DNA from 3 places in the Methylobacterium brachiatum genome. Region 1 is predicted to be linked to each of the others. Evidence: predicted binding sites of a transcription regulator. Region 1 holds the regulator's gene; each other region holds the start of a gene.
The links. The regulator LexA, encoded in region 1, represses DNA repair genes until DNA is damaged. The targets are predictions, from matches to a motif close to TGTTCNNNNTGTGTTCNG.
Positions count from the first base shown of each region.

Region 2: dinB (DNA polymerase IV) is a predicted target of LexA. The motif match lies at 7,589-7,606, and genes of this name have one in related genera.
Region 3: parE (DNA topoisomerase IV subunit B) is a predicted target of LexA. The motif match lies at 6,555-6,572, and genes of this name have one in related genera.

Region 1 covers NZ_FOQW01000004.1:218,907-228,478, reverse strand. The annotation lists gene BMZ47_RS05370 (amino acid transporter protein) at 1-72, opposite strand, end outside; gene BMZ47_RS05365 (DNA-3-methyladenine glycosylase family protein) at 145-1,086, opposite strand; gene gltA (citrate synthase) at 1,107-2,396, opposite strand; gene gltX (glutamate--tRNA ligase) at 2,711-4,132, opposite strand; gene BMZ47_RS05350 (ComEC/Rec2 family competence protein) at 4,303-6,576, shown strand; gene lexA (transcriptional repressor LexA) at 6,570-7,289, opposite strand; gene BMZ47_RS27855 (hypothetical protein) at 7,618-8,085, opposite strand; gene BMZ47_RS05340 (helix-turn-helix domain-containing protein) at 8,157-8,384, shown strand; gene BMZ47_RS05335 (Mu transposase C-terminal domain-containing protein) at 8,546-9,572, shown strand, end outside.
Region 2 covers NZ_FOQW01000020.1:1,119-10,690, forward strand. The annotation lists gene mazG (nucleoside triphosphate pyrophosphohydrolase) at 1-759, shown strand, start outside; gene BMZ47_RS22765 (hypothetical protein) at 837-1,160, shown strand; gene BMZ47_RS22770 (YciE/YciF ferroxidase family protein) at 1,266-1,808, opposite strand; gene BMZ47_RS22775 (hypothetical protein) at 1,937-2,131, opposite strand; gene BMZ47_RS22780 (DoxX family protein) at 2,347-2,757, opposite strand; gene BMZ47_RS22785 (aminotransferase class IV) at 2,754-3,617, opposite strand; gene BMZ47_RS22790 (anthranilate synthase component II) at 3,604-4,227, opposite strand; gene pabB (aminodeoxychorismate synthase component I) at 4,224-5,630, opposite strand; gene rimO (30S ribosomal protein S12 methylthiotransferase RimO) at 6,010-7,362, shown strand; gene dinB (DNA polymerase IV) at 7,629-8,711, shown strand; gene BMZ47_RS22810 (hypothetical protein) at 8,957-9,208, shown strand; gene BMZ47_RS22815 (hypothetical protein) at 9,249-9,449, opposite strand; gene pncA (bifunctional nicotinamidase/pyrazinamidase) at 9,544-9,572, opposite strand, start outside.
Region 3 covers NZ_FOQW01000014.1:117,213-126,784, reverse strand. The annotation lists gene BMZ47_RS19330 (GGDEF domain-containing protein) at 1-64, opposite strand, end outside; gene BMZ47_RS19325 (DEAD/DEAH box helicase) at 169-1,716, opposite strand; gene BMZ47_RS19320 (hypothetical protein) at 1,902-2,255, opposite strand; gene BMZ47_RS19315 (outer membrane protein) at 2,672-3,538, shown strand; gene BMZ47_RS19310 (PRC-barrel domain-containing protein) at 3,714-4,205, shown strand; gene parE (DNA topoisomerase IV subunit B) at 4,400-6,460, opposite strand; gene BMZ47_RS19300 (hypothetical protein) at 6,788-6,976, shown strand; gene topA (type I DNA topoisomerase) at 7,022-9,572, opposite strand, start outside.

The DNA of each region.
Region 1 (9,572 bases):
GTAGGTCCCTGTGAACTTGATGCGCTCGTTCGCGACAAGCTTGTCGCGCGCTTCCTCGTCCAGTTCCGGCATGAACCAAGCCCCCCGGCCGGCCCTAACGTAAACCCGGCCTGCCCATGGGGAAAAGGAAGCCCACCGCTCGCCTCACCGCCCCGTCACGGCCGCTTCGTCCGCGGCCCAGAGGTGCTGGGCCGCGTAGGCGCGGAACGGCCGCCAGGCCTCGGCCCGGGCGAGGAGCGCGGCCGGGCTCGGGCGGCCAATGCCGGTCGCGAGGGCGCGCAGCAGGCCGACATCGCCCACCGGCAGCGCATCCGGCAGCTGGAGCGCCCGCATGGCGATGTACTGGGCCGTCCAGGGACCGATCCCGCGAATCGCCGTGAAGCGCAGCACCGCCGCCTCCAGGGTCCCGGCGGGGGCGAACAGGTCCGGATCGGCAAGTGCCGCCGCCGCCAGTGCTCGGATCGCCGCGCCGCGGGACCGGGGCATGTTCAGGGCGAGTGCCACATCGGCCTCGACCAGCTGGGCGGGCGTCGGGAAGACATGGGTCAGGGGACCGACCGGCTCCGCCAGGGGCGTCCCGAAGGCCGCGACCAGCTTTCCGGCGAGCCGGATCGCGGCGGCGACGGAAACCTGCTGACCCAAGATCGCCCGGCAGCCGGTCTCGAACGGGTCCCAGGCGCCCGGCAGGCGCAATCCGGGGCGAGCCGCCACCAAGTCCGACAGGGTCGGGTCCCGGGACAGGCAGGCCGCGATCGCCGCCGGGTCGGTATCGCAATCGAACAGGCGGCGCAGGCGCGCGGCGATCTCCGGTTCGGAGCTTGAGGCGAGGCCGTGGAGCGTCGCGTGCAGCGCATCATCGCCGAACGCGACCGCGACGATGCCGGGCCGGCCGCCGATGCAGATGGTGCGCGCATAGGTCTGGCCGCCGGTCTCGGCCGATTCGACCCCGAGGATCGCCCGCTTCGCCAGGAAGGCGCGGATCGACGCCCAATCGTAGGGCGGCCGGACGGGGAGGCGGAGCCTGGCGACGGATCCCGCGGCCTGCGCAAACGAGAGGGGCGGCCCTTCGGCCGCCCCAGGGGTCACATCGGGTTCGATGGGCCGGCTCAGCCGCGCTGGTCCACCGGCACGTAGTCGCGCTGGGTCGGGCCGACATAGAGCTGGCGCGGACGGCCGATCTTCTGCATCGGGTCCTCGATCATCTCGGCCCATTGCGCGATCCAGCCGACCGTGCGCGCCACCGCGAACAGCACGGTGAACATGTCGGTCGGGAAGCCCATCGCCTTGAGGGTGATGCCCGAGTAGAAATCGATGTTCGGGTAGAGCTTCTTCTCGATGAAGTACTCGTCCTTGAGGGCGATCTGCTCCAGCTCCATGGCCACGTGCAGCAGCGGATCCTCGGTCTTGCCGAGCTCCTTCAGCACCTGGTGCGTGGTGCTCTGCATGATCCGGGCGCGCGGGTCGTAGTTCTTGTAGACCCGGTGGCCGAAGCCCATCAGGCGGAACGGGTCGTTCTTGTCCTTGGCCTTGGCGACGTACTTGCCGACGTTCTCGGGCGTGCCGATCTCCATCAGCATCTTCAGCGCCGCCTCGTTGGCGCCGCCATGGGCCGGGCCCCACAGGCAGGCGATGCCGGCCGCGATGCAGGCGAACGGGTTCGCGCCCGAGGAGCCGGCGAGCCGGACGGTCGAGGTCGAGGCGTTCTGCTCGTGGTCGGCGTGCAGGATGAAGATCTTGTCCAGCGCCTTGGCGAAGACCGGGTTGACCTCGTACTCCTCGCACGGCACCGCGTAACACATCCGCAGGAAGTTCGAGGTGTAGTCGAGGTCGTTCTTCGGATACACGAAGGGTTGGCCGATGGAATACTTGTAGGCCATCGCGGCCAGCGTCGGCATCTTGGCGATCATGCGGATCGACGCGATCATCCGCTGGCTCTCGTCCGTGATATCGGTCGAGTCGTGGTAGAAGGCCGAGAGCGCGCCGACCGAGGCCACCATCACGGCCATCGGGTGGGCGTCGCGGCGGAAGCCCGTGAAGAACCGGTTCATCTGGTCGTGCACCATGGTGTGGCGCGTGACCCGGTAGTCGAAATCGGCCTTCTGGGCCGCGGTCGGCAGGGTGCCGAACAGCATCAGGTAGCAGGTCTCGAGGAAGTCGCCCTTCTCGGCGAGCTGCTCGATCGGGTAGCCGCGGTAGAGCAGCACGCCCTCGTCACCGTCGATGTAGGTGATCTTCGATTCGCAACTCGCCGTCGAGGTGAAGCCCGGGTCGAAGGTGAAGGCGCCGGTCTTGGCGTAGAGCTTGCCGATATCGATGACGTCCGGGCCGATCGTGCCGGATTTGACCGGCAGTTCGATCTCCTTGCCGTCCACGGTGATGGTGCTGGATGCGCTCATGGAACGTGGACCCTTCTCTGGCGACGTGGCGGATGCCGGCCTCGGGTTGCCCGAGGCGACCCCGGGGCCGGAGCACGCCGCGTTATGTTGCGGGTGCTCACGCGCCATGGGTTACCCAAACGGCAGTGCAGCAGCAACGGGGTGGGTGACAACCCGACCCCTTCGCCAAGCGAAATCCAACCCGGCGCCCGCAGTTCCCGGTCGCCCGATCAGCGCGACCGGATCGTCCCGGATGTCACATCCCGGGCGAACCGGCCGGGTTTCGCGATGCGCATCGGCGTGGCCCGAAAGACGCTCGCCTTCGGGACGATGCGTCAGGCCACCTGATCCCCGAGGCGGGCCAGGGTCTCGGCCCGGCCGAGCACGGCCATCACGTCGAACAGGGGCGGGGAGGTGGTCCGCCCGGTGAGCGCGGCCCGCAGCGGCTGGGCCACCTGCCCGAGCTTGCATCCGGCGGTCTCCGCATATTGGCGCACGGCGCCCTCGGTGGCGGCCGCGCTCCAGTCGGGCAAGGCTTCGAGGGCCGGCAGCACGCCGGCGAGGCGCGCCCGGCCCTCGTCGGAGAGGAGCGCCCGGGCCTTGTCGTCGAGCGCCAGGGGACGCTGGGCGGTGAGGTAATAGGCGCTGTCGAGGAGCTCGATCAGCGTCTTGGCCCGCTCCTTGAGGCCCGGCATGGCCTGGGTCAGCTTGTCCTTCAGGTCGGGCTCGAGCGTCGCCGGAAGGCCGCGCTCGGGGCCCACATTGGGCAGGATCGTCTCGATCGCGGCGACCAGATCGGCATCGGCGCTGCCGCGGATGTAGAGACCGTTGAGGTTGGCGAGCTTGGCGAAGTCGAACCGCGCCGCCGAGCGCCCCACTGCGCCCAGGTCGAAGGCCGCGATCATCTCCTCGGTGGAGAACACCTCCTGGTCGCCGTGGCTCCAGCCCAGCCGCACCAGGTAATTGCGCAGGGCCGCCGGCAGGTAGCCGAGGTCGCGATAGGCCTCGACGCCGAGCGCGCCGTGACGCTTGGACAGCTTCGCCCCGTCGGCACCGTGGATCAGCGGGATATGGGCCATCTTGGGGATGTCCCAGCCGAGCGCGGAGAAGATCTGGCTCTGGCGCGCGGCGTTGGTGAGGTGGTCGTCGCCGCGGATGATCTGGGTGACCCCCATGTCGTGGTCGTCGACCACGACGGCGAGCATGTAGGTCGGCGTGCCGTCCGAGCGCAGCAGCACGAGGTCGTCGAGATCGCGGTTGGCCCAGGTCACCCGGCCCTGCACGGCGTCCTCGACCACCGTCTCGCCCTCGGTGGGCGCGCGAAGCCGGATCACCGGCTTGACCCCGGCGGGCGCCTCGGACGGGTCCCGGTCGCGCCAGCGCCCGTCGTAGCGCGGGGCGCGGCCCTCGGCCCGGGCGGTCTCGCGCATCTGCGTGAGCTCCTCCGCGGAGGCGTAGCAGTGATAGGCGCGGCCGGCGGCCAGCAGCTCCTCGGCGACCGCGCGGTGGCGCTCGGCCCGGGCGAACTGGAAGACCACGTCCCCGTCCCAGTCGAGGCCGAGCCAGGACAGGCCGTCGAGGATCGCGTCGATCGCGCCCTTGGTCGAGCGTTCCCGGTCGGTATCCTCGATGCGCAGCAGCATCTTGCCGCCGGTGTGGCGGGCATAGAGCCAGTTGAACAGCGCCGTGCGGGCTCCTCCGATATGGAGGTAGCCGGTGGGCGAGGGGGCGAAGCGCGTGACGACGGCTGAGGACATCGGGCCGATATGTTCGGGGGCGGAGGGCGACGGGGCGGGGCAGGGCATTCGGGCGGCGCCCGGCGCACGAAGTGGCGCCCGTAGCACGAAGTACGCGCTGTAGCACGGGCCGAGGTGTGCGTTAAGAATCCCATGCCGGAGCTGAGTCGCCCGGCGCGAGGCGAGGGCGGATGCGGCGGATCGGCGCGAGGCTGGCGGGCGGCGCGGTGGCGCTCGCCGGGCCGCGCCCCGCATGGGCGCCGGCGCTGCGCGACTGGTTTGCCGGCGGCCTCGCCCGGGAGGTCGAGCAGCGCCGCCTGTTCCCCTGGCTGGCGGTGGCGTTCGGCACCGGGATCCTGGTGTTCTTCGCGGGCGCGGACGGGACGCCCTTTCTGGCCGCGCCGCTCGTCGGGGCGGCGCTGGCGCTCGCGCCGGTGCCGTTCCTGGGCGCGCGGCCGGGGAGCCTGGCTCTCGCGCTGGCGCTGGCTGCCGGCTTCCTCGGCTTCGCCGCGGCGACCTGGCGGGTCGGGCAGGTGGCGGCCCCGATCCTGTCCCGGACCACCATCGGGCCGCTCACCGGAATGATCGAGGCGCTGGACGAGCGCGAGGTCGGTGCCCGGCTCGTGATCCGGGTCGAGAGCTTCGCCGGGCTCGATCCGGCGGTGAGGCCGCTCCGGGTCCGGGTCTCGTTCCGGACGGCGCCGCCCCTGCGGCCCGGGGATTTCATCGCCGCCACGGCACGATTGCTACCGCCGCCCGAGGCGGCACGACCCGGCGGCTACGACTTCGCCCGGGATGCCTATTTCCAGGGGATCGGCGCGGTGGGCTCGCTGATCGGCGTGATCACGGTTCAGGCGCCGCCCGCACCGCCGCCGCTGCGCCTGCGGCTCGCGGCCCTGCTGGACGAGGCCCGCAACGCGCTGACGCGCCGGATCGCGCAAGCCGAGGGCGGCCAGGCGGGAGCGGTGGCGGCCGCGCTCGTGACGGGCAAGCGCGGGCTGATCGGGCCGGCCGCCAACGACGCGCTCCGGGCCGCGGGCATCTATCACGTCGTCTCCATCTCGGGCCTCCACATGGTGCTGGCCGCCGGCGTGGTCTTTTGGCTGGTGCGAGCATTGCTCGCCTTCGTCCCGTTCTGCGCCCTGGTCTGGCCGATCAAGAAGATCGCCGCCGGGTTCGCGATGCTGGGCGTCACCGCCTATTGCGCCTTCTCGGGCTGGGACATCGCCGCCGAGCGCTCGCTGATCATGACCCTGATCATGCTGGGCGCGATCCTGGTCGACCGACCGGCTTTGTCGATGCGCAACCTGGCGCTCGCCGCTTTGATCGCCCTGGCACGGGAGCCCGAGGGTTTGTTGGGGCCGAGCTTCCAGATGTCGTTCGGGGCGGTGGCCGGGCTGATCGCCTGCGCGCGGCTGATCGACGGCGGCCTGTTCCGGCGGCCGGGGGCAGGGCGGATCGAGCGGCTCGTCGGCACCGGCCTCGCGGCCGTGACCGGTACCCTGGCGACGACGCTCGTGGCGCAGATCGCCACCGCGCCATTCGCCACCTACCATTTCCAGACGATCCAGCCATTCGGGCTGATCGGCAACGCCCTGACCCTGCCGCTCGTCTCGCTGGTGGTGATGCCCGCGGCGGTGATCGGGATCCTGGCCTATCCTTTCGCCCTCGACCGGCCGGTCTGGTGGCTGATGGGGCAGGCGGTGGGCGGCATGCTGGCGATCTCGGAGTGGATCGCCGGCTTCGATCGGGCCACCCTGGTGCTGCCGGCTTTCGGCACCGGCGCGCTGGTGCTGCTGGCGGCGGGGCTGCTCCTGGCCACGCTCCCGGTCTCGCGGCTGCGCTGGCTCGCCCTGCCGCCCGCCCTGCTGGGGCTCGGCCTCGCCGCGATGCCGGACCGCTTCGACCTCTATATCGACCGGCAGGGCGGCGGCGCGGCCGTGCGCGGGACCGATGGGCGCCTGGCAGCGCTGGGCAGCCCGTCGGCCTTCGTGCTGGAGCAGTGGCTGAAGGCGGATGGCGACGGCCGGTCGGCCAAAACCGTGATCGGCGGTGTCGCGCAGAGCGGACGCTGCGACCGTCTCGGCTGCACCGCGCGCCTGCCGGATGGCCGCGCCATCGCCCTGGTCCGCGACCGGCGCGCCTTCGCGGAGGATTGCGCCCGGGCGGCCGTGCTGATCACCCGGTTCGCCGCGCCGCCGACCTGCCACGCGCCGCTGGTGATCGACCGCCGGGCGCTCGCCGCCCACGGCGCCGTCGCCCTTCGGGCCGACCGCGCGGGATTCACGGTTCGCTATGCCCACGACGAGGGCCGCTCCGTTCCCTGGCGACCGTCCCCCAATGCCGGGCCGTCACCGGTGCAGCGGACCGAAACGCCCGCTCCCGGCGCCCCGATCCCGTCCGAGCCCGACGCCGCCGGTCCCGAAGCCGCGCCCGGCGACGCGCCGGCCGAGCCGCTTCAGTAGCGGCGGACGAGGCTGACGAGCCGGCCCTGGATCTGGACCCGGTCGGGTCCGAGCACGCGGGTCTCGTAGGCCGGGTTGGCGGCCTCCAGGGCGATCGAGGAGCCGCGGCGACGCAGGCGCTTCAGCGTGGCCTCCTCGTCGTCGATCAGCGCCACGATGATGTCGCCGGTATTGGCCGTGTCCTGCTTGCGGATCACCACGAGGTCGCCGTCCAGGATGCCGGCATCGACCATCGAATCGCCGCGCACTTCGAGGGCGTAATGCTCGCCGCCGGCCAGGAAGTCCGGCGACATGGTGATGGCGTGGCTCTGGTTCTGGATCGCCGAGACCGGCGTACCGGCCGCGATCCGGCCCATCACCGGAATCGAGATGGCGCGCCCGCCATCATCGATCATCCGGGTGGTCGCGGGCTGGGGCGGCAGCTTGGACTTGCCACCTTCGACCACGCTCGGGGTGAAGCGGCGGGGCTCGGCCGGCGGCGCGGCGGCCTGCGACAGGCTCTCGGGGATGCGGATCACCTCGATGGCCCGCGCCCGATTCGGCAGGCGCCGCAGGAAGCCGCGCTCCTCCAGGGCCGTGATCAGCCGGTGGATGCCCGACTTGGACTTCAGATCGAGGGCGTCCTTCATCTCGTCGAACGAGGGCGGGACGCCGCATTCCTGCATGCGGCTCTGGATGAAACGCAGGAGGTCCAATTGCTTGCGCGTGAGCATCGACGGGGGACTCGCGGCTTGGCGGACCGCATCGACGCGGCCTCGGAAACAAATCACGAACACGTTAAACGTTCCGCAAGTGTTCCGCAAGCCTGATCCGGCCAAGCTTTGGGGCGGCGAAGCCAATTTGGCGACGGCTATGTCATCGCTAATTGGCGACGACGACAGAAAATTCGTTTCACGTCAGGGGCTTAGCTTGCTCCGATTGGGGAACCTAGTCGGCGTTCTCAACGGCCGCCAGTTATGAGTAACCCGCTTTAACGGAACAGCTTTTTGCGGACCCAGCGTTTGCTATCTGTCCGATTGCGGACCCTATTGCGGACCTCAGCTAAGATGACAAACGGTCATCCAGCCAAGCTGACACGCCCTTTTCGTCTATCTCCGCTCTTATGTCGTCAAAGCGTGTCCTCAGTTTCTCGCGGCTGAGGTCATAGCGCAGCTCGCTGGCTAGAGAACGGTGCAATGCCGATAATTTCTGACCAATCCAAGCCAACTCGAACCCGTCGACAGAACTATCGTCCCAGTCACCACCGCTCTGAAATTTGGAAGCGACTATAGCGATCAGCGCGAAAACATAAGCGTCATGAAGTCCATGCGGATATGACGATTGAGATCGGATCTCTTGTACATCTTTAGCAATCTTATATCGTAGCTTGTACTTATCGGGAACCTTTCCCCTGCGGCGCCACGCTGCCACAGAAGTGGGAACGATTTTGAGTTCTTCGGCGAGGTCCCTGTCTAATTCGACGCCAAGCCGCATTTTCATCGCGTTTATTTCGGCTTCGACATCTGACATGACACGCGCACCCTAACTTGACAAAAGATGACACAAAATGTCATCTTTTGTCGGACCTTGGGTACGATAGCATGACAGCCATCCTCCACGACACCGCAGCTGACTACGATCGCGAGTACCAGCGGATCCGAGCGACCTTCGTGTCTGCTGGCACGTCTTTGAACGCTTGGCTTATGGCGCAAGGCATCGATCGGCGCCTCGCCTACCGTGCCCTCAGGGGGCAGTCCTTAGGTCGTCGCGCCATCGATCTTCGTATTCGCATCCTCCGAGTCGCTTCTGAGATCGAAAACGCCGCATGACCGCGGAGTGGATCTCAGGGCCTGACCTGGCTCACGTCGCCGGCATCTCTCAGCGGAAGGCGAGAAATGCTCTTCTGCGGGCGGCGCGCGGTCTCCCTTGGCGGGGAGCGAACATGCTCACAATGCCTGTGCATGGTCGAGGCGGCAGGGCTGGTACTCACTTGAAGGTCCGGGTCGATAGCCTGCCGGCCGACCTTCAACTCCGCATTCAGTCAGCGCACACGCCCGTTGAAGGGTCGTTGAACCCGTCTGCAAAGGCGCTCAAGGCAGCCGAGTGGTGGGCCTACTTCCTTCGCCCTGCACTGGCTCATCCGAAGGGCTCGCGTGAGCGCCGGGCCGCGATCGAGGCGCTGGCGGGCGTCGAGGTGTGCGGCCCGGACGGGCATTGGTTCTCTCCGAGCCGTCGCGACATCGAGCGCAAAGTCAGCAAGGCGACGGCCGGCGGCATCCGCGGCCTGGTGCGCAAGCGGCGCGAGGTGAAGCCGGAGAGCTTGCCCGTTATCACGCGTCGCTGGGATGCCGCGACGGTTGCTCTGGACGATGAGACCCGCGAGCGGATCGCCGGGACGATCCAGCGGTACATCCGCGCTCTCTGGGGCAATGGCACGAGCTACAGCGGCGTCCTGCGCCTCGCATCCGAGCGGCTGGCCGAGCTGACAGCCCAGGTGGGGATTGGAGACTACGAAGCCAACCTGTCGGCTTGCCAGCTCCCGAAGCACGTCATTGAGGCCGGCCGGGACGCTCGCCGGGTCCACGAGTACCACACCAACATCAAGGAATGGGACAATGCCCGGCCGCGGGTGCGGCTCACCTCGGCGGGCCTCGCGCCTATGGAAGTGGTCTACGGCGACGTGCACCACTTTGATGTGTACGTGCGGCGGCAGGACGGCACGTTGGCTACGCCAAAGGGCATCGCCTGGCTCGATGCTGCGAACCGCCGCCTGCGTCTGGACCTGGTGCTGTGCGAGCCCGGCACCGCGGTTCGCAACGCCGATCTGATCCGCAGCTTCGTCGCCATGACCCAGGATCCGCACTGGGGCATGCCGGCGCACCTCTACCTCGACAACGGCTCGGAATACGCCTTCGCCGACTTCGTGCGCGACGCCATCAAGCTCGCCAACCTCGACTGCCGGTCGGGGCAGGGCGGCGGGATCACGCGGGCGGCGCCGTACAACGCCGCGGCCAAAG
Region 2 (9,572 bases), on a different contig from region 1:
TGCGCCTGGGACGTCCGGCAGACCTTCGCGACCATCGTGCCCTACACGATCGAGGAGGCCTACGAGGTCGCGGACGCGGTGGCGCGGGGCGACCGGGACGATCTGCGCGACGAGCTCGGCGACCTTCTCCTCCAGGTGGTGTTCCACGCCCGCATGGCCGAGGAGGAGGGCGCCTTCGGGTTCGACGACGTCGCCCGGGCGATCGGTGACAAGCTGGTCCGCCGCCACCCGCACGTGTTCGAGCCGGACGGGACCCCCCTCCCCGCGGGCTCGACCCTGCGCGACCCGGCGCAGGTCGAGGCGCAATGGGCGGCGATCAAGGCGCAGGAGCGGGCGGCCCGGGATCCCGGTGCCGCCGAACCGGATCCGCTGGGCGGCGTCGCCCGCGCCCTGCCGGCTCTGGCCCGGGCGGAGAAGATCTCCCGCCGGGCGGCGGCCTACGGGTTCGACTGGGGCAACGCCGCCCAGGTGATCGACAAGGTCCGGGAGGAGACCGACGAGGTCGCCGAGGCCCTGGCGGCCGGCGACCCGCAGGCCCTGTCGGAAGAGATCGGCGACCTGCTGTTCTCGGTGGCCAACCTCGCCCGGCATGCCGGGATCGATCCCGAGACCGCCCTGCGCGACGGCACCGCCAAGTTCGAGCGCCGCTTCGCCGCCATGGCCGCGCATCTGAAGGCCGCGGGCGGTGCGCTCGGGCGCTCGGATCTCGCCGCCATGGAGGCGGCCTGGCAGGCGGCGAAGCGGGACGAGACGGCGTAGCGGGCGCGGCTTTCGCCCGCATGGCACGCCCGGACGTGAGGGGTCGACAGGTGGCGCGTCGCGCTTATCCTTCGGCCATGCGCATCCTCCTGCCCGCCCTCGCCGTCCTCGCCGCGACCCTCGCCCTCCCCGTCCGAGCCGAGACGATCGTCAAGGAACGGTTCGGCTGCCACACCCAGGAGGTCACCGACCGCCTGTTCAAGCTGGTCATGGCCGGCGATGAATCGGGCTTCGGCCAGCTCCTGAACGGCAGCCTGGCCAGCGGCGAGTGCCGGACGTGGAAGCCCGGCGAGCAGGTCCGGCTCGAGACCCGGACGATGACCTACGGGTGCCTCGCCCTCACGAGCGGGCAGGATCGCTGCTACTGGACGCCGCTCAGCGCCATCGAGGCGGCGAAGTAGGATCTCGGGGCTCCGCCCCGGACCCCGCCAAAGGACTGAGCCCTTCGGGATCCCGGATCTCCAGGAAGGCGGAGGAGCGGGGGCCCTCCTCCGCCGCGGCCGTACTCAGGCCGCCTTCTTGGGGGCCTTGCCCTTCGGGGCCTCGGCATCGTCGTCCGCCGGGGTGCCCTCGGCGTTGATCGTCTCGGCGATCTTGGACAGCAGCGCGTCGGTCTTCTTCTCTTCCTGCAGGGTCTCGTCGAGGAGCTTGGCGGCCTCCTCGTGGCCGAGCTGGCGGGCCCAGGTCTTCAGGGTGCCGTAGCGGGCGATCTCGTAATGCTCCACCGCCTGGGCGCAGGCGGCCAGCACCGCGTCGGCGGCCGGGCTGTCGGCGAAATCCTCCAGATCCTCCTCCATCTCCGAGGTGATGCCCTGCATCGCCTCGCAAGTTTTGGCGCGGGCGGGCTTGCCGATGATCTCGAACACCTGGGTCAGGCGCTCGACCTGCTGGGCGCTCTCCTCGGCATGGGTCTCGAAGGCCTGGCGCAGCTCCGGGTGCTCGGCCGCCTTGGCGGACTTCTTGAGCGCCTTCACGGATTGCTTCTCGGCATAATAGACGTCCTTCAGGGTCTCGTAGAAGGCGTCGTGCAGCGTCTTCGGCTTGGCCATGGCGGTCTATCTCCGATACGGGCCGCGTTCGGGAACGCGGCTTCCGGACGGGGAACGCCGGTCGGGCCCGACGGGTCCGGGCGAAATCTTCGCCCTGTGGAGGAACCTTTCGGGCCGGCCGGGACCGCTCAGTCGCCCTTCCGGCCCGGGCCCGATCCCCGCGGGCCCTCGACCTTCGGTGCCCGCGATGCGGGCGCAGCCGCCGGCTTGGGCCGCAGGCGGTCGAGGACGGCTTCGATGGCGCGCTCGACCTCGGCCTGCTCCGGCAGCGTGTCGGCGATCGGTGTCGTGCGGCCGGCCGCGCGGCGCTTCGTCATGTCCATCGCCCGTATCGGGGCCGGGCGACGCGATGTTCCAGCGCGTGCGGCGACCGCGCCACAGTCTATCCGCGGCGATCCCAGGATCAAAGCCTGCCGTGAGCCAGAGATCCCGGGATCCTGTGATCACGGTTTCTCAGGCATTGCTGGCCGGCGCGGCCGCCGTCCCGTCCGGGGCCGCGCGAATGCCGGCTCGCCGGCGCGCTCGATAGGCTGTCGCCTCAGCGGCGGCGGACCGGCCAGTCGATCACGCCGCCGGCCCAGAGCGCCGCCCAGACGAAGACCGGCTGAAACGCCAGCCTTGGGCCGTGGTACCACCAGGAATCCGGGATGCCGTCGACATGGACGGCGTCGAAGGCGTGCTTGAGGTTGGCCGGGTAGACGCAGACCGCGTAGAGGGCGAGCCCGATCGCGGCCGCCCGGCGCAGCGACCGGGTCAGGAGCCCGATCGCCCCGGCGATCTCGCACAGGCCGGTGGCCAGGATCACCAAGCGCGGCGCCGGCACCCAATCCGGCATCAGCGGCAGCATCGCGTCCGCGGCCACGAGGTGGACGATCCCGATGCCGGCATAGATGAGGGCCAGGGCGTAGCGCAGCCGGCGGCGCCAGGTCTCGGATGTCGGCCCGGTCATCCGACCCGGTCTTCCGCGACCCCGCAGGCGCGGGCGATTGCGCTTCGCAGCGCCGCACTCAGCCGGGCCACGGCCGGGTGGTTCGGGCTGGCGAAGGCGGTGGCGCCGATCGCCGTCACGGGGGCGAGGAGCCGCAGGGAGTTCGTGAGGAACACCGCCTCCGCGCCGAGGAACTCGGGCAGGGACAGGGATTCCTCCTCCGCGCGCAAGCCGCACGCCCCGGCGAGCCCCAGCACCTCCGCGCGCACGATCCCGGCGAGCACGCCGTCGGCGAGCGGCGGCGTGACCAGCCGGTCACCGAACAGCGCGAAGACATTGCCGGTGCCCGCGCAGGCGACGCGGCCTCTCGTGTTGCAGAACAGGGATTCGTCGAAGCCCGAGGCGGCGGCCTCCCCGGCGGCCAGCACCGCGTCGAGATAGCCGAGCGTCTTCAGCCGGGCGGCGGGCGAGGTGTCGTTGCGGGCGATCCCGGTCGGCCACAGCCGCAGGGGCGCGAAGGCCGCGCCCCTGGCGCTCGGCGCCGCGGTGGCGAACAGGGTCGGATGCGGATCCGCCGGGGGCTTCAGCCCGCGCGGACCGGAGCCCCGGGTGAGGGTGGTGCGGATCGCCAGCCGGTCGGCGTCCCCCCTGCCCTGTCCGGCGAGCGCCCGCATGGCGGCGCGGATTCTGTCCGCCTCGGCGGGGATCCCGAGGGTCTCCGCCCCGGCGAAGAGCCGGGCGATATGGGCGTCCTCGAAGGCCACCCGGCCGCCCAGCGCCAGCGCCGTGTCGAACAGGCCGTCGCCCAGGGTCAGGCCGCGATCGGTGTGGTCCAGGGGCGCCCGTGTTCCAGGGACGATCGTCCCGTCACGCCACAGCATCGTCGCGCCCGTCCTGATGGCTGTGCTCGTCGCGCCAGGCGCGGGCGAGGCCCAAAAAGTTGGCGAACAGGGCGTGGCCGCCCTCGGTCAGCACCGATTCCGGGTGGAACTGGATGCCGTAGGTCGGTTGGGTCCGGTGCGAGAGCGCCATCACCTCGCCTTCCTGCGAGACCGCGTCGATCGAGAGGTGCTTGTCCATGTCGGGGCCGGGGGTGACCACCAGCGAGTGGTAGCGGCCCACCGGCATCGGCGCCGGAAGTCCGGAAAACAGCCGCTCGCCCCGGTGCTCGATCGGGGTCGCCTGACCGTGCAGCGGGCGCTGCGCCCGCGCGACCGTGCCGCCGAAGGCCGCGCCAATCGCCTGGTGGCCGAGGCAGACGCCGAGGATCGGCACCTCGCCGGACAGGTCGCGGATCGCCGGCAGGGAGATGCCGGCCTCCGCGGGGGTGCAGGGGCCCGGCGACACCACCAGGGCGTCGGGGGCGAGCGCCCGGATGCCGGCGACGTCGAGCGCGTCGCTGCGCACGACCCGGACCGTCTCGCCCAGCTCCTCCAGGTAGCGGACGACGTTGAAGACGAAGGAATCGTAATTGTCGAGGACGAGGATCATGCGAAGGCCTCGAACACCCGGGCGGCCTTGGCCAGGGTCTCGTCGTATTCCGGGCCGGGCTCCGACAGCAGGGTCACGCCGCCGCCGGCCTGCAGGACGGCCTGGCTGTCATCCATGAACACGGTGCGGATCGCGATCGAGGTGTCGAGCGCGCCGTCGAAGCCGATCCGCCCGATGGCGCCGCAATAGAGTTCCCGTGCATCGCCCTCGATCTCGGTGATGATGTCCATGGCGCGGATCTTCGGGGCCCCGGTGATCGAGCCCCCGGGGAAGGTGCCCTCCAGGAGGTCGAGGGCGTCGAGCCCGTCGCGCAGCGTCCCGGTCACCACCGAGACGAGGTGGTGGACGTTGGCGTAGGTCTCGAGCCCGCACAGGGTGGGAACGGCGACGCTGCCGGGCGCGCAGACCCGGGACAGGTCGTTGCGCAAGAGGTCGACGATCATGACGTTCTCGGCCCGCTCCTTGACCGAGGCCAGGAGCGCCTCGGCCGCCGCCCGGTCGGCCTCCGGATCGTCGAGCCGGCGGGCGGTGCCCTTGATCGGCCGGGTCTCGACGTGCCGGCCGTCGAGCCGGATGAAACGCTCGGGCGAGGAGGACGCGACGGTCAGCCCTTCGAGTTCCAGATAGGCTCCGAAGGTCGCCGGATTGGTGGCGCGCAGGCGCCGGTAGAGCGCGAACGGGTCGAAACCCTCCGGCAGGTCGGCGCTGAAGCGCTGGGCGATGTTCGCCTGGTAGATGTCGCCGGCCCGGATATAGGCGCGGACCTTTTCGACAGCCTGTTCATAGGTTTGCCGGTCGAAGTTCGAGCGCCACACGAGGTCTTTTGCGGCCCTCGGCGGCGCTTCTTCCGGCGGGATCTCGGTGCCGAGCCGGTCGGCGAAGGCGGCGAGCCGCGCCTCGGCCCGCGCCTGCCGGGCCGCCGGCTCGGTCTCGGGGAAGCCGGTGGCAACGAGCCGGGCGGTGCCGGCGGCGTGGTCGATCACCAGCACCGTGTCGTAGAGATTGACGGCGATGTCGTCGGTGAGCCCCGCCCGCCGGGCAGGGGCCGCGACCCGCTCGAGCTGCGCCCCGAGATCGTAGGCGAGATAGCCGATGGCGCCCCCCGGGAACGGGTTTTTTGGATCGGGCTCGACCCGGTAGGGCGCCAGGCAGGCCCGCAAAGCCGCGAACGGCCCGCCCGGGACCGGGCGCCCGTCCAAGGTCGCGCGCCCGTCGCGAAACCGGAAGCGCGCGAACGGGTCGGCGGCCACGATCGAGTGCCGGCCGAGCGCGTCGTGCCGCATGGCGCTGTCGAGGAAGGCCAGATCCGGCAGGGACCGCAACCGGGCGGCCGCCGCGACGGGATCGATGACGGGGATCTCTCGGGTCCAGATCTCTTGGGTCCAGATCGCTTGGGTCCACATGACCGGGTTCGGGCTCATGTCCTGAGGGCACGCGCCCCGCGCGCTGCCGTTGCACAGGCGATGCCGCGGGGAAAGCGGCAGTTCCGCGCAAGGCCGCGCCCGTCGAGGGCGGTCGGGACCCGTCCCGGGCGTGGGAGAAGGCCGGCAGGACTTGATGTGGGATCTCAGGAGCCGCCGGCAAAGCCCTGCAAACAGCCAAGTTTCGATGGCGGTGCCAGCCTCCCGCACCGGGCCGGGCACCCCTGCGGCGGCCGGTCTCGCGCGAGCGCGTTAGAACCGCTATAGGGCGCGATCCCGAACGCCGATCCGCGCGCTCCGTGCGACCCGATCCACCGGCTGCACGCGAGGGTGGCGTCCGACCCGTCTTCCGAATGCGACCATGACCGCAACCGCCACGCCCGCACCTCAGGGGGCTACCCCCGGGGCCGCCCCCAAAATCTCGTTCGTCTCGCTGGGCTGCCCCAAGGCCCTGGTCGATTCCGAGCGGATCCTCACGCATCTGCGCGCCGAGGGCTACGAGCTGGCCCGCCGCCACGACGGGGCGGACGTGGTGATCGTCAACACCTGCGGGTTCCTGGATTCGGCCAAGGCGGAATCGCTCTCGGCGATCGGCGAGGCCATGGCCGAGAACGGCCGGGTGATCGTCACTGGCTGCATGGGCGCGCAGCCCGAGGAGATCCGCGAGAAGTATCCGGACCTGCTCGCGGTCACCGGGCCCCAGGCCTACGAATCCGTGCTGGCGGCGGTCCACGAGGCGGTGCCCCCGGCCCACGACCCGTTCCTCGATCTGGTGCCGCCGCAGGGGATCAAGCTCACCCCGCGCCACTACGCCTACCTGAAGATCTCGGAAGGCTGCAGCAACCGCTGCAGCTTCTGCATCATCCCGTCCCTGCGCGGGAACCTCGTCAGCCGCCCGGCCGGCGACGTGCTGCGCGAGGCGGAAAAACTGGTCAGAGCCGGCGTGAAGGAGCTCCTGGTCGTCTCGCAGGATACCAGCGCCTACGGGGTCGATGTCCGCTACAGTGAGAGCCCGTGGCGCGACCGGAGCGTGCGGGCGAAGTTCTACGACCTGACCAAGGAGCTCGGCGAGCTCGGGGCCTGGGTGCGGCTGCACTACGTCTACCCCTACCCGCACGTGGACGAGGTCATCCCGCTGATGGCCGAGGGCAAGGTCCTTCCCTATCTCGATATGCCGCTCCAGCACGCCAGCCCCTCCGTGCTCAAGCGGATGCGCCGGCCCGGCAACCAGGAGCGCCAGCTCGACCGGATCCGCAGCTGGCGGCAGACCTGCCCGGACCTCGCCATCCGCTCGACCTTCATCGTCGGTTTCCCGGGCGAGACCGAGGCCGAGTTCGAGGAGCTGCTGGCCTGGCTGCAGGAGGCCAAGCTCGATCGCGTCGGCTGCTTCGAATACGAGCCGGTGGCCGGCGCCACCGCCAACGCGCTGGGCGACCTCGTGCCGCCGGAGCTGAAGGCCGAGCGCAAGCGCCGGTTCATGGAGACGCAGAACGCGATCTCACTCCGGCTCCAGCGGGCCAAGGTCGGCAAGCGGCTGGCCATGATCGTCGATTCCGTCGAGGGCGGGATCGCCAAGGGCCGGTCGAAGGCCGACGCCCCCGAGATCGACGGCACCGTCCACGCCGCCTTCCGGCGCCCGGTGCGCCCCGGCGACATCGTCACCGTGAAGATCGACCGGGCCGACGCCTACGACCTCTACGGCAGCGTGACCTGAGGCGGCCCGCCGCCCGCGCGGGATCGGACGAGCCTCCGACCCACCCCCTCATCCTGAGGGGCCGCAGCGCAGCGGAGGCCTCGAAGGAGGCTCCAGCCGGCCGCGCGATCCCTGGAAGCCTCCTTCGAGGCCGCTGACGCGGCACCTCGGGATGAGGGGGTGAGGCGGATATCCCTGTTGAGGTGCGCGCGACCCGCCTTGACCCCGCCGCCCCGCCGCGCTCTTTCGGAACAGATCAAGAACTCGAGCCGGACCCCGAGGCGGCGATGGATCCGGAGGTCGCCCTCCGCAAGATCATCCATATCGACATGGACGCGTTCTACGCCTCCGTGGAGCAGCGCGACGATCCCGCCCTGCGCGGGCTGCCGCTCGCCGTGGGCGGCTCCCGGGAGCGGGGCGTGGTGATGGCCGCGAGCTACGAGGCGCGCCGGTTCGGCGTGCGCTCGGCCATGCCGTCGGCCACCGCCCGGCGGCTCTGCCCGGACCTGCTGTTCGTGAAGCCGCGCTTCGAGGTCTACCGGGCGGTCTCGGAGGAGATCCGGGCGGTGTTCGCCCGGCACACGCCGGTGATCGAGCCCGTGGCCCTGGACGAGGCCTATCTCGATGTCACCGAGAATCTCTTGGGCCTTCCCACGGCGACGGCCGTCGCCAAGGCGATCCGGGCGGAGATCCTGGAGCGCACCGGCCTCGTCGCCTCCGCCGGGGTCTCGTACAACAAGTTCCTGGCCAAGGTCGCCTCCGACTACCGCAAGCCCGACGCCCTGTTCGTCATCACCCCGTCCATGGGGCCGGATTTCGTCGCCGCCCTGCCGATCGGCCGGTTCCACGGGGTCGGGCCGGTCACCGAGGCGAAGATGAAGCGGCTCGGCATCGAGACCGGGGCCGATCTGCGCGCCTGGGATCCGGACCGGCTGCGCGAGGCCTTCGGGTCGGCCGGGGCCTATTACCACGCGGTCGCCCGCGGGCTCGACATGCGGCCGGTGCGCGCCCACCGGGTGCGCAAGTCGATCGGGGCGGAGACCACCTTCTCGGAGGATACGGCCGCTTTCGACGTCCTGGCGGCGCGGCTCGCGCCCCTGTTCGACAAGGTCTGGGCCGGGGCGGATGCCAAGGGGATGCGGGCCCGGACCGTGACCCTGAAGCTCAAATTCTCGGATTTCGCGCAGGTCACCCGGGCGAAGTCGCTCTCCGCCCCGGTGGCCGACCGGGCCGCCCTCGAGCGGATCGGCCTGGACCTGCTCGCCGGCCTGTTTCCCCTCAGGCGCAGCGCCCGGCTGATCGGGATCGCGCTCTCGGGCTTCGAGCAGGGGGAGAAAGAAGAGCCGCTGCAGCTCGGGCTGGGACTCTAGGGGCGCGTCCGGGCCGCCGGAACCGGACCGATGCGCCGGGTTCCCGGTGTCGCATCCTCCTTTTTCCCGAGGGCCGGACACCACCTTTCGGAATGATGCTCCGATCCGTCGCAGGCGCACCATGGTGCGCTGCCGCGTCCATTGTGCGGTGCCACACGTCGGCTGCGGCTCGGCAACCACAGATGGGGGTCATCCCGTGCTGTCGGGGATCGCCCGAACCGCGCCCACATCAAAGGATCCGCCCCATGTCGAAGCCCTTCTCCCTGGCCCTGGCGGCCGCTCTGCTGCTGGGCGTGCCGGCGGGCGCCGCCCGCGCCGACAACACCGCGTCGTTCGGGGCCGCCAACGCCGCCCTCCTGCGGGGCTACACTGCGAGCCCTCCGCAGCTCTACGTTTCGTCGGGCAGCCCGGGCTACGGCTTCCTCAGCGACGGGACTACCCCCACCGATGCGATCACCGCGCCGCAGCGGTCGAGGGCGCCGGCCCGCGCCCGCTGACGCGAAGCGGCCCGGGCCAGGCGGGCCCGGGCTTCCTGGATCAGGCGTTCTTGCGCGGGCGATGGTTCGGGTCGATGCCGCCGTCCGGCTTGGTCTCGTTCTCGACGTCGCCCTCGAAGGTCGAATCCGCCTCCAGGTCTTCCGGGTCGGCGCCGCTCATGCCCTTGGACGTGCCGATGCCGGGATTGCCCTTGAGGTCGGCGTCGGTCGGGGTCTCGGTCTTCGGGTGCTTGGATGACATGGCCTGACTCCTGTCGGGTTCCGGAGCCGGGCCAACGCGTCGGGCTCCGGGCGGTCGCCCGCCGCGCATGCGGCGGTTCGCCTCCCGGGGGCGTTCAGGCGATCGCGTTCGAGCCGATCCGGC
Region 3 (9,572 bases), on a different contig from region 1:
GATCGTGCGCGCGCTTCGCCAGCGCGAAGCTGCGGTCACGATCCGAATAGGTCTCCTGGCTCATCCGCATCCCGCCGTACGAGGCCGCCGGTGAAATGCGACATCACGGCCCGAATCCCAATCTAGGGCGGGTTGGTAGCAGGAACGTTAAGCTAGGATGTCCGGACGTTACTTATCTTTCTTTGCCAAGACTGGTCGAAGCAAGAAGGCCGGAACATGTGACCCGAGACCGATCGGCGTATCGCCGTCGGGATCGTTGCGGCGTCCACGCTCCTCGCGCGACCGCTCCTCGCGCACCGGCTCGGGACGCGGGGCCGGACGCGCCTCGCCGCGCCGGCTGGACGAATCTCCGCGCGAGCGCTGACGACCGCTGGCCTCGCCGCGCCCGTTGGACTTGGCCTCCGCCCGCGCGGGTTCGGCCCGAACCTCGGGCTTCTCCTCAACCGCCTTGGCCTCGGAGGAGCGGCCCTCGGAGCCGCGCTTCTCGGACGATCGGCCCTCGGACTTGCCCGAACGCCGCCCGCCGCGACCCTCGCCCGACCGGCCGCGATGGCGCGTGCCGGTATCGGCCGACGGGTCGGCCACGGTGGACAGGTCGCCGTCGAACCACGGGATCGGCTGCCCGATCAGCGCCTCGATGGCGCCGAGGGAGCGGTCGTCCCCGGGGGCGACCAGGGTGTAGGCGGTGCCGCTGCGGCCCGCGCGGCCGGTGCGGCCGATCCGGTGGACGTAATCCTCCGGGTGGTGCGGGATGTCGAAGTTGAAGACGTGGCTGACCGCCGGGATGTCGAGGCCGCGGGCCGCCACGTCGCTGGCGACCAGAAGCGCGGTCTCGCCGTTGCGGAAGGCGTCGAGCGCCGTGGTGCGGGCACGCTGGTCCATGTCGCCGTGCAACGCCGCGGCGTCGAAGCCGTGGCTCACCAGCGACTTCTGGAGCAGCGCGACGTCGCGCTTGCGGTTGCAGAAGATGATGCCGTTGTTGAGCTCGGCCTCGCCCCGGATCAGGCTGCGCAGGCGCTCGCGCTTGGCATGGCCGTCGGAGCCCACCGCCACCAGCCGCTGCGTGATGGTCGAGGCCGTGGAAGCCGGCCGCGCCACCTCGATCCGCTGCGGGTTGTGCAGGAACATGTCGGCCAGCCGCTCGATCTCCGGCGGCATGGTCGCCGAGAAGAACAGCGTCTGCCGGGTGAACGGCACCATCTTTACGATGCGCTCGATATCGGGGATGAACCCCATGTCGAGCATCCGGTCGGCCTCGTCGATCACCAGCAGCTCGACCCCGGTGAGCAGCAGCTTGCCGCGCTCGAAATGGTCGAGGAGCCGGCCCGGCGTGGCGATCAGCACGTCGGTGCCGCGGGTGAGCTTGGCATCCTGGTCGGCGAAGGAGACGCCGCCGATGATCAGGGCGACGTTGAGCTTGTGGTTGGTGCCGTAGCGGTCGAAATTCTCGACCACCTGGGCCGCCAGCTCGCGGGTCGGCTCCAGGATCAGCGTGCGGGGCATCCGGGCCCGGGCGCGGCCGTTCTCCAGCAGCGTCAGCATCGGCAGCGTGAACGCCGCGGTCTTGCCGGTGCCGGTCTGGGCGATGCCGAGGACGTCCCGGCGCGCCAGCACATGGGGGATGGCCTGAGCCTGGATCGGCGTCGGCTCGGTGTAACCCGCCGCTTCGACGGCGTTGAGGACTTTCTCGCTCAGTCCCAGGTCGGAAAAAGGCATCTGCGTTCAGGAACCGTTGCGCGCCCGGCCGGCGCGGTGGACACCGTCGCGGCAACGGCTCGGAAAGGCTCTGATAGGGCGCACGAACGCTCCCGTGGCCGCGGGGCGCATGGGCCAGTCAGTTAGGGCCTTGGCGCTGCTTGTCAATCTCGCAATGCGCGCATCCGGGTCCCACGCACAGCCGATCAGGGGTGCGGGCGGTCCAGGGCGGGCAACAGGCAGGGGTCGAGGCGGGTCGCGCGCGCGGCACCGGCGGCGGTGATCGAGCCGGTCGTCTCGGGATCGGCCGGAACGGCGCGCCCGCCGAGAGCGAGCTGAGTGGGCGCCGGGATGGTCTGACCGAGCCGGGCGAGCTGATGGGTCGCCACGAGGGCGAGCAGCCCGACTAGGCCCGAGATGCGCAGCGCCCAGGCCAGGGACCCCGCGGGCCGGGTCGAGCCGCCCGCCCTGGGCTCCGGCGTCGCGCCCGGTGCCGCGTCGAACGCGGCCGGCCGGCGGGTCCCGAACGGTTTCGTCGGCCGTTCGACGGGCGGCAGCATGGGCATTCCTCTCCGCCGCCCGAGAAGCCGGCGACGGTTGAAGCGGATGCTAAAGCCGGCAGGGTTAACCGCCTGTTGACACAAGACCGTGCTTTGGAGCGCCGGGCGGACCGCAATAAAACAGCGTCGCCGAACGCGGTTTGTGCCACCCGGATCAATGACGGCCCGCAGACTGCCTAGATACCATCGCCACCCGATCCGACCGACCGACTAATGTTCAGGGTTTGCCGGGGCGTCGATGCAGCTTCTGATACACAGTTTCACGCCAGGACGGGGAATCTGTGCGCGTAACCTTCACCTTTCGTTGACGAGACCACGCTAGTCTGGCCAAGCTTGTTGCAGGAAAGCGACAGACCCGCTGACCGAGAGCGCCTAGAAGGCAGCCGGCTCAAGCCAACCCCAGGACCAATGGCACCATGAAAAAAGTTCTTCTTGCATCGACCGTTCTCGCCGGCATGACCGTCGCCGCTTCCGCGGCCGACCTGCCGCGTCGCGCTGCGCCGCCGCCGGTGTTCACGCCGGTGCCGGTGTTCACCTGGACCGGCTTCTACGTGGGTGTGAACGCGGGCTACGGCTTCGACGCTAGCAGCCGCAACACCACCAACTACGCCCTGCCGTCCGGCTCGCTGATCAACTCGGCCAACACGAACGCCGTCGTCAGCGTCAACGACCGCAGCAACAACGACGGTTTCACCGGCGGCGCGCAGATCGGCTACAACTACCAGTTCACGCCGGGCTCGGGCGTCGTGGTCGGTATCGAGGCTGACGCCCAGTATGTCGACTTCGCCCGCCGCGCCAACGGCACCCTGAACTACGGCGTCACCGGCGTTCCGGGCACCGCGTTCTCGGCCCCCCGCGCCTTCGTCGCCACCAGCGGCAACGGCCTCGACTATTTCGGCACCGTGCGCGGCCGCCTCGGCTACGCCTTCGACCGGACCCTCGTGTACGCCACCGGCGGTTACGCCTACGGCTCGGGCCAGGACGACCAGAACTTCGCTGGCAACCGCTTCCGCGACAGCTTCCGCTCCGGCTACGCCGTCGGCGGCGGCATCGAGTACGCCCTGCCCACCGACTCGTTCCTGAACTTCTTCAAGTCCTCGGCCGTGACCCTGAAGATCGAAGGCCTGTACGTGAACCTCGACCGCCAGAAGAACACCGCCGGTGGCGTGTTCTACGGCAACCTGCTGGCCCCGAACGGCGTGGCGTACCTCAACGGCGCCGCCGCCAACACCGAGTTCGCCGTCGTCCGCGCCGGCCTGAACTACAAGTTCGGCTCGTACTAAGATCGACGATCGGCGCCGGCCCAGCCGGCGCCGTCTCAACGGGGCCCGACCGCAAGGTCGGGCCCTTCGTCGTTTCCGGATGCGCGCTGCGACAGGGACGACGGGAACAGCCGCCGCCGCGGCCGCTTTTCACCGACGGCGCGCGGATGGCTCGGCTGCGCCGGAGCGATCCCCGATGCGCAAATCCCTTCTCCTGCTACCGTTGGCTCTCCTCAGCCTCGCCGGGCTCCCGGCCCGGGCCCAGGATGCCAGCGTGATCGGCAACAAGACGGTGCTGCCGGGCACCGGGCCGGGAACATCGACCGGCGGCGCTGGCGGCGGCCTATTGACGATTGCGGCCAGCGCAGAAGCGGCGGTCAAGCGGCAGGGCGTCAAGCCGGCCACCATCCTGGCCTCTCACCTGATCGGCGTCACGGTGCGCAACGCGGCCGGCGACAAGGTCGGGACGGTCGACGACCTGCTGATCGCCGATGGCGGGGCCCTCAAGGCAGTGGTGCTGGATGTCGGCGGCCCCCTGGGGCTCGGCAGCAAGCGCATCGCCGTGGAGCCCGGTGCCCTGGTGCTGCGCCCGGGCGGGGAGCGATTCTCGGCCGTGCTCCACATGAGCACTGACACGGTCGCGGCCGCCCAACCCTTCGACCCGGTCAAGGCGACGGCGGCGGAGTAGCTTGACCGGCACCGGACTGGATGCGGTTGCGATCCAGGCGCGCCGCTTCAAAGTCAATCCGCGATTCCCTCGCCGTCATTGCGGGCGTAGCGAAGCAACCCAGCGCGGCGCTACGTTTTTCCAGGTCACGCGACCCTGGGTTGCGTCACTGCGCGCGCAGTGACGGGGCGCCGTCCCGTGGGCGCCCCGTCGCTTCAAATATCCAGATCGACTCCGTCGGCGAAGGCCGCGCGCTCGCTGATGAAGGCGAAGCGGGCCTCGGGCTTGTTGCCCATCAGGCGCTCCACCGTGTCGCCGGTGGATTCCCGTGCCTCGTCGAGCACCGCGACCCGCAGGAGCGTGCGCTTCTTCGGGTCCATGGTGGTCTCCTTGAGCTGGGCCGGCATCATCTCGCCCAGGCCCTTGAAGCGCCCGATCTCGACCTTGCCGCCCTTGAACACCGTCTTGGTGATCCGCTCCCGGTCGGCATCGTCCCGGGCATAAGCGACCTTGGAGCCCTGCTGCAGCCGGTAGAGCGGCGGGATCGCCAGGTAGAGATGGCCACGGTCGATCAGCTTCGGCATCTGCCGGTAGAAGAACGTGATCAGCAGCGACGCGATGTGGGCGCCGTCCACGTCAGCGTCCGTCATGATGATCACCTTGTCGTAGCGCAGATCCGTCTCGCGGAAGGCCGCGCCGGTGCCGCAGCCAAGCGCCAGGGTCAGGTCCGAGATCAGCTGGTTGGCGCCGAGCTTGTCCCGGGAGGCCGAGGCGACGTTGAGGATCTTGCCGCGCAGGGGCAGGATCGCCTGGGTGGTCCGGTCCCGGGCCTGCTTGGCCGAGCCGCCGGCCGAATCGCCCTCGACGATGAAGATCTCGGAGCCCGCCGTGCCGGCGGCCGAGCAATCCGCCAGCTTGCCGGGCAGGCGCAGCTTGCGGGTCGCGCTCTTGCGGGCGACCTCCTTCTCCTGGCGCCGGCGCAGCCGCTCCTCGGCCCGGTCGATCACCCAGTCGAGCAGCTTGTTGGCCTGGGCCGGGGAGGCGGCCAGCCAATGGTCGAAGGCGTCGCGCACCGCCGTCTCGACGATGCGCTGCGCCTCGACGGTGGCGAGCTTGTCCTTGGTCTGGCCCTGGAATTCCGGCTCGCGGATGAACACCGAGAGCATGGACGCGCAGGTCGCCATGACGTCGTCGGTGGTCACCGCCGTCATGCGCTTGGCCTGGTTCACCCGCTCGGCATGCTCGCGCAGGCCCCGCAGCAGCGCGACCCTTAAGCCCGCCTCGTGGGTGCCGCCCTCCGGGGTGGGAATCGTGTTGCAGTAGGAATGCGAGAAGCCGTCCTCGGCGACCATCCAGGCCACCGCCCATTCGAGCGAGCCGTGCGAGCCGGGCTTGGTCACCTTGCCGGTGAACATCGCCTCGGTGACCAGCTCCTTGCCCTCGATGTCCCGGGCGAGATAGTCGCGCAGCCCGGCCGGGAACCGGTGCACCGCCTCGGCCGGCACGTCCTCCAGGCCCTCGAGCAGGGCAGGGGCGCAGCGCCAGCGGATCTCGACGCCGCCGAACAGGTAGGCTTTCGAGCGCGCCATCTTGAACAGGCGGCGCGGGTCGAACTTCAGCGAGCCGAAGATCTCAGCATCGGGGTGGAAACGCACCCGGGTGCCGCGCCGGTTCTGCACCCGGCCGACCAGCTCCAGCGCCCCCTGCGCGTGGCCGCGGGAGAAGGTCTGGCGGTAGAGGGTCTGGTTGCGGGCGACCTCGACCTCGAGGAGGTCGGACAGGGCGTTCACCACCGAGATGCCGACGCCGTGCAGGCCGCCCGAGGTCTCGTAGACCTTCGAGTCGAACTTCCCGCCCGCGTGCAGCGTCGTCATGATGACTTCGAGCGCCGACTTGCCCGGAAATTTCGGGTGCGGGTCCACCGGGATGCCGCGGCCATTGTCGGTGATCACCAGCGAGCCGGTTTCCTCGAGCTCGACCTCGATGAAGCTGGCATGGCCGGCCACCGCCTCATCCATGGAATTGTCGATCACCTCGGCGAAGAGGTGGTGCAGCGCCCGCTCGTCGGTGCCGCCGATATACATGCCGGGCCGGCGCCGGACCGGCTCCAACCCCTCCAGCACCTCGATGTCGGAGGCGGTGTAGCCGGCCTCGGGCTCAGCCGCCGCGATGGTCGGCACCGAAGCGGATTCCGCGAGCCGCCGCCGCGGCTCCGCCGGACGCAGGGCCGAGGGCTTGCCGCCGGGCCCGAACAGGTCGCGCGCCGGATCGCTCACGCGCGGCCTCCGCGAACGCGGCGCATCGGCCGGCTCGGTGTTGGGCAGACGGGCGTCGGATCGTGCAGCATGCGCCTTCATCCCCGCATCATAGCGGAACAAAACAGAAACATCCAGAGCGTTCGGTGCGTCGCCGAACGGCCTTACCATCGCATGCTGCGCCGCCGCGAGCGAGGGGCGCGGCCGGCCTGGCGCGACGGAGCCGTCATCGCGACGTTGCACAATCGTGGGTTAAGGCTTCCTCAGCTGCCGCCCGGATCGGAACCGCGCGGCTCCGGCCGCGTTTGTCCGGGAAAGAGCTTGACCGTGGTCAGGGAGCCGCCGTCGATGAGCAACGCCGCGATCGAGGCCCGCCGCCTCACCCTGATCCGTTTCGAGCGCGCCGCCGGCACCGTCTTCGGGTGCGACGAGGAGACGGCCTCCGTGCCGCCCGCCCGCTTCCTGGTGAACGGCCTGACCATCGCGCTGGCGACGGTCGCCACCGCCCTGGCCGCGACCATCACCTATCTGGCTTAGCCCGAAGCGTTCGCGCCCAGTCGTCAAAGGGATCGGGCGCGGCTCTCAGCCGGCACCCGATTTCTTCGCCGGGCTCTTCTTGGCCGCCGGTTTCTTCGCGGGGGCCTTCTTGGCCGCCGGCTTCTTGTCCGCGGCCGCCGCCCGTGCCGGCGCCTTCCGGGCCGATGTCCGCTTGGCCGGCTTGCCGCCACCCGACGCCCGCTTGGCATTCACCAGCGCGATCGCCTCGTCGAGGGTCAGCGCCTCGGCATTCATCGTCTTCGGCAGCGTCGCGTTGACCTCGCCGTCGGTGACGTAGGGGCCGTACTTGCCGGCCTTGACCACGAGGTCGCGCCCGCTCGTCTCGTCCTTGCCCAGCGGCCGGCCCGGATCGGCCGCCGGCCGGCCCCGGCCGCCGCCCTGCTCCTTGGCGACGATCAGGTCGATAGCGCGGTTCGCCCCGACCTCCAGCACGTCGTCATCCTTGCCGAGATTGGCGTAGGTCTTCCCGTGCTGCACGTAGGGTCCGAACCGGCCGAGATTGGCCAGGATCGGTTCGCCGGTCTCGGGATGGCGCGCCACCTCGCGCGGCAGCGACAGCAGCGCCAGGGCCTTGTCCAGATCGACCGAGGAGGGGGAGAGCCCCTTCGGCAGCGAGGAACGCTTCGGCTTCGCCGCATCCTTCTCGGTGGAGGCCTCGCCGAGCTGGACGAACGGCCCGAACCGCCCGTCCCGGATCGTCACCGGCATCCCGGTCACCGGGTCGTTGCCCAGCACCCGGACGCCCGGCTGGCCGCCCTCGGCCGAGGAACCGTCACCGTCGCCGTCGATCCCGGAGGCCGAGAGCTGGCGGGTGTACTTGCACTCGGGATAGTTCGAGCAGCCGATGAAGGCGCCGAACTTGCCGAGCTTCAGCGAGAGCTGGCCGGTGCCGCAGACCGTGCAGGTGCGCGGATTCGAGCCGTCGCCCTTGTCGGGGAAGATGTGCGGGCCGAGCAGACCGTTGAGCGCCTCCAGCACGTCGGTGACGCGCAGCTCCTTGGTCTCGCCGATCGCCGCGGAAAAGTCCTTCCAGAAGTCGCGCAGCACCGCCCGCCAGTCGATCTCGGCGTTGGACACCCGGTCGAGCTGACCTTCGAGGTCGGCGGTGAAATCGTACTCGACGTAGCGCCGGAAGAAGCTTTCCAAGAAGCCCGTGACGAGGCGTCCCTTGTCCTCCGGCTGAAGCCGCTTTTTTTCGATTTTCACGTATTCGCGGTCGCGCAGCGTTTGAAGAACGGCCGCGTAGGTCGAGGGCCGGCCGATGCCGAGCTCCTCCATGCGCTTGACCAGGCTCGCCTCGGAATAGCGGGGCGGCGGCTCGGTGAAGTGCTGGGTCGCGGTGATGCGCTCGCGGGTGAGCGGGTCGCCGGCCTTCATCGGCGGAAGCCGCTTGCTCTCCTCGTCCTCCTCGTCGTCCTTGCCCTCCTGGTAGAGGGCCAGGAAGCCGTCGAACTTCACGACCTGGCCGGTGGCGCGCAGGTCGATCCGGCGCGGGCCGACATTGGCCGTGACGTCCACGGTGGTGCGCTCCAGCTCGGCCGATTCCATCTGGCTCGCCATCGTGCGGGTCCAGATCAGGTCGTAGAGCTTGGCCTGCTCCGGCTCGAGGTGGCGGGCCACCATCTTGGGCAGGCGGCTCATGTCGGTCGGGCGCACGGCCTCGTGGGCCTCCTGCGCGTTCTTGGCCTTGACGCTGTACTTGCGCGGCACGTCCGGCACGTAGCGGTCGCCGAACTCCTTGCCGATCACCTTGCGGGTGTCCTGGATCGCCTCCGGCGCCATGTCGACGCCGTCGGTCCGCATGTAGGTGATGATGCCCACCGTCTCGCCGCCGACATCGACGCCCTCGTAGAGGCGCTGCGCGACCCGCATGGTCTGCGCCGGCGCCATCCCGAGCTTGCGCGAGGCCTCCTGCTGCAACGTGGAGGTGGTGAAGGGCGGCTGCGGGTGGCGCTTGGCCGGCTTCGCCTCGACGCTCGCCACCTGGAAGGTCGCGAGTTCGAGGTCGCGCTTGAACGCGGCCGCCGCGTCGCCGGTGCCGACATCGAGGCGCTGGATCCGCTTGCCGTCGGCCCCGACCAGGCGCGCCTCGAAGGTCGCGCCGTCCGTGGTGGTCAGGGTCGCGACGATCGACCAGTACTCGCGCGGCTTGAAGCTCTCGATCTCCATCTCGCGCTCGACCACGAGCCGGAGTGCCACCGACTGCACGCGGCCGGCCGAACGGGCGCCGGGGAGCTTGCGCCACAGCACCGGCGAGAGGTTGAAGCCGACGAGGTAATCGAGCGCCCGGCGCGCCAGGTAGGCGTCGACCAGCGCCTGGTCGATCTCGCGCGGCTTGCGCATCGCGGCCTCGACGGAGGCCTTGGTGATGGCGTTGAAGGTCACGCGCTCGACCGGGATGCCCTTGAGCGCCTTGCGGGCGTTCAGCGCCTCCAGGACGTGCCAGGAGATCGCCTCGCCCTCGCGATCCGGGTCGGTGGCCAGGATCAGCTTGTCCGCGCCCTTGACCGCCTTGGCGATCTCGCTGACCCGGCTGGCGCCCCGGTCCGCGAGCTCCCAGACCATGTGGAAATCC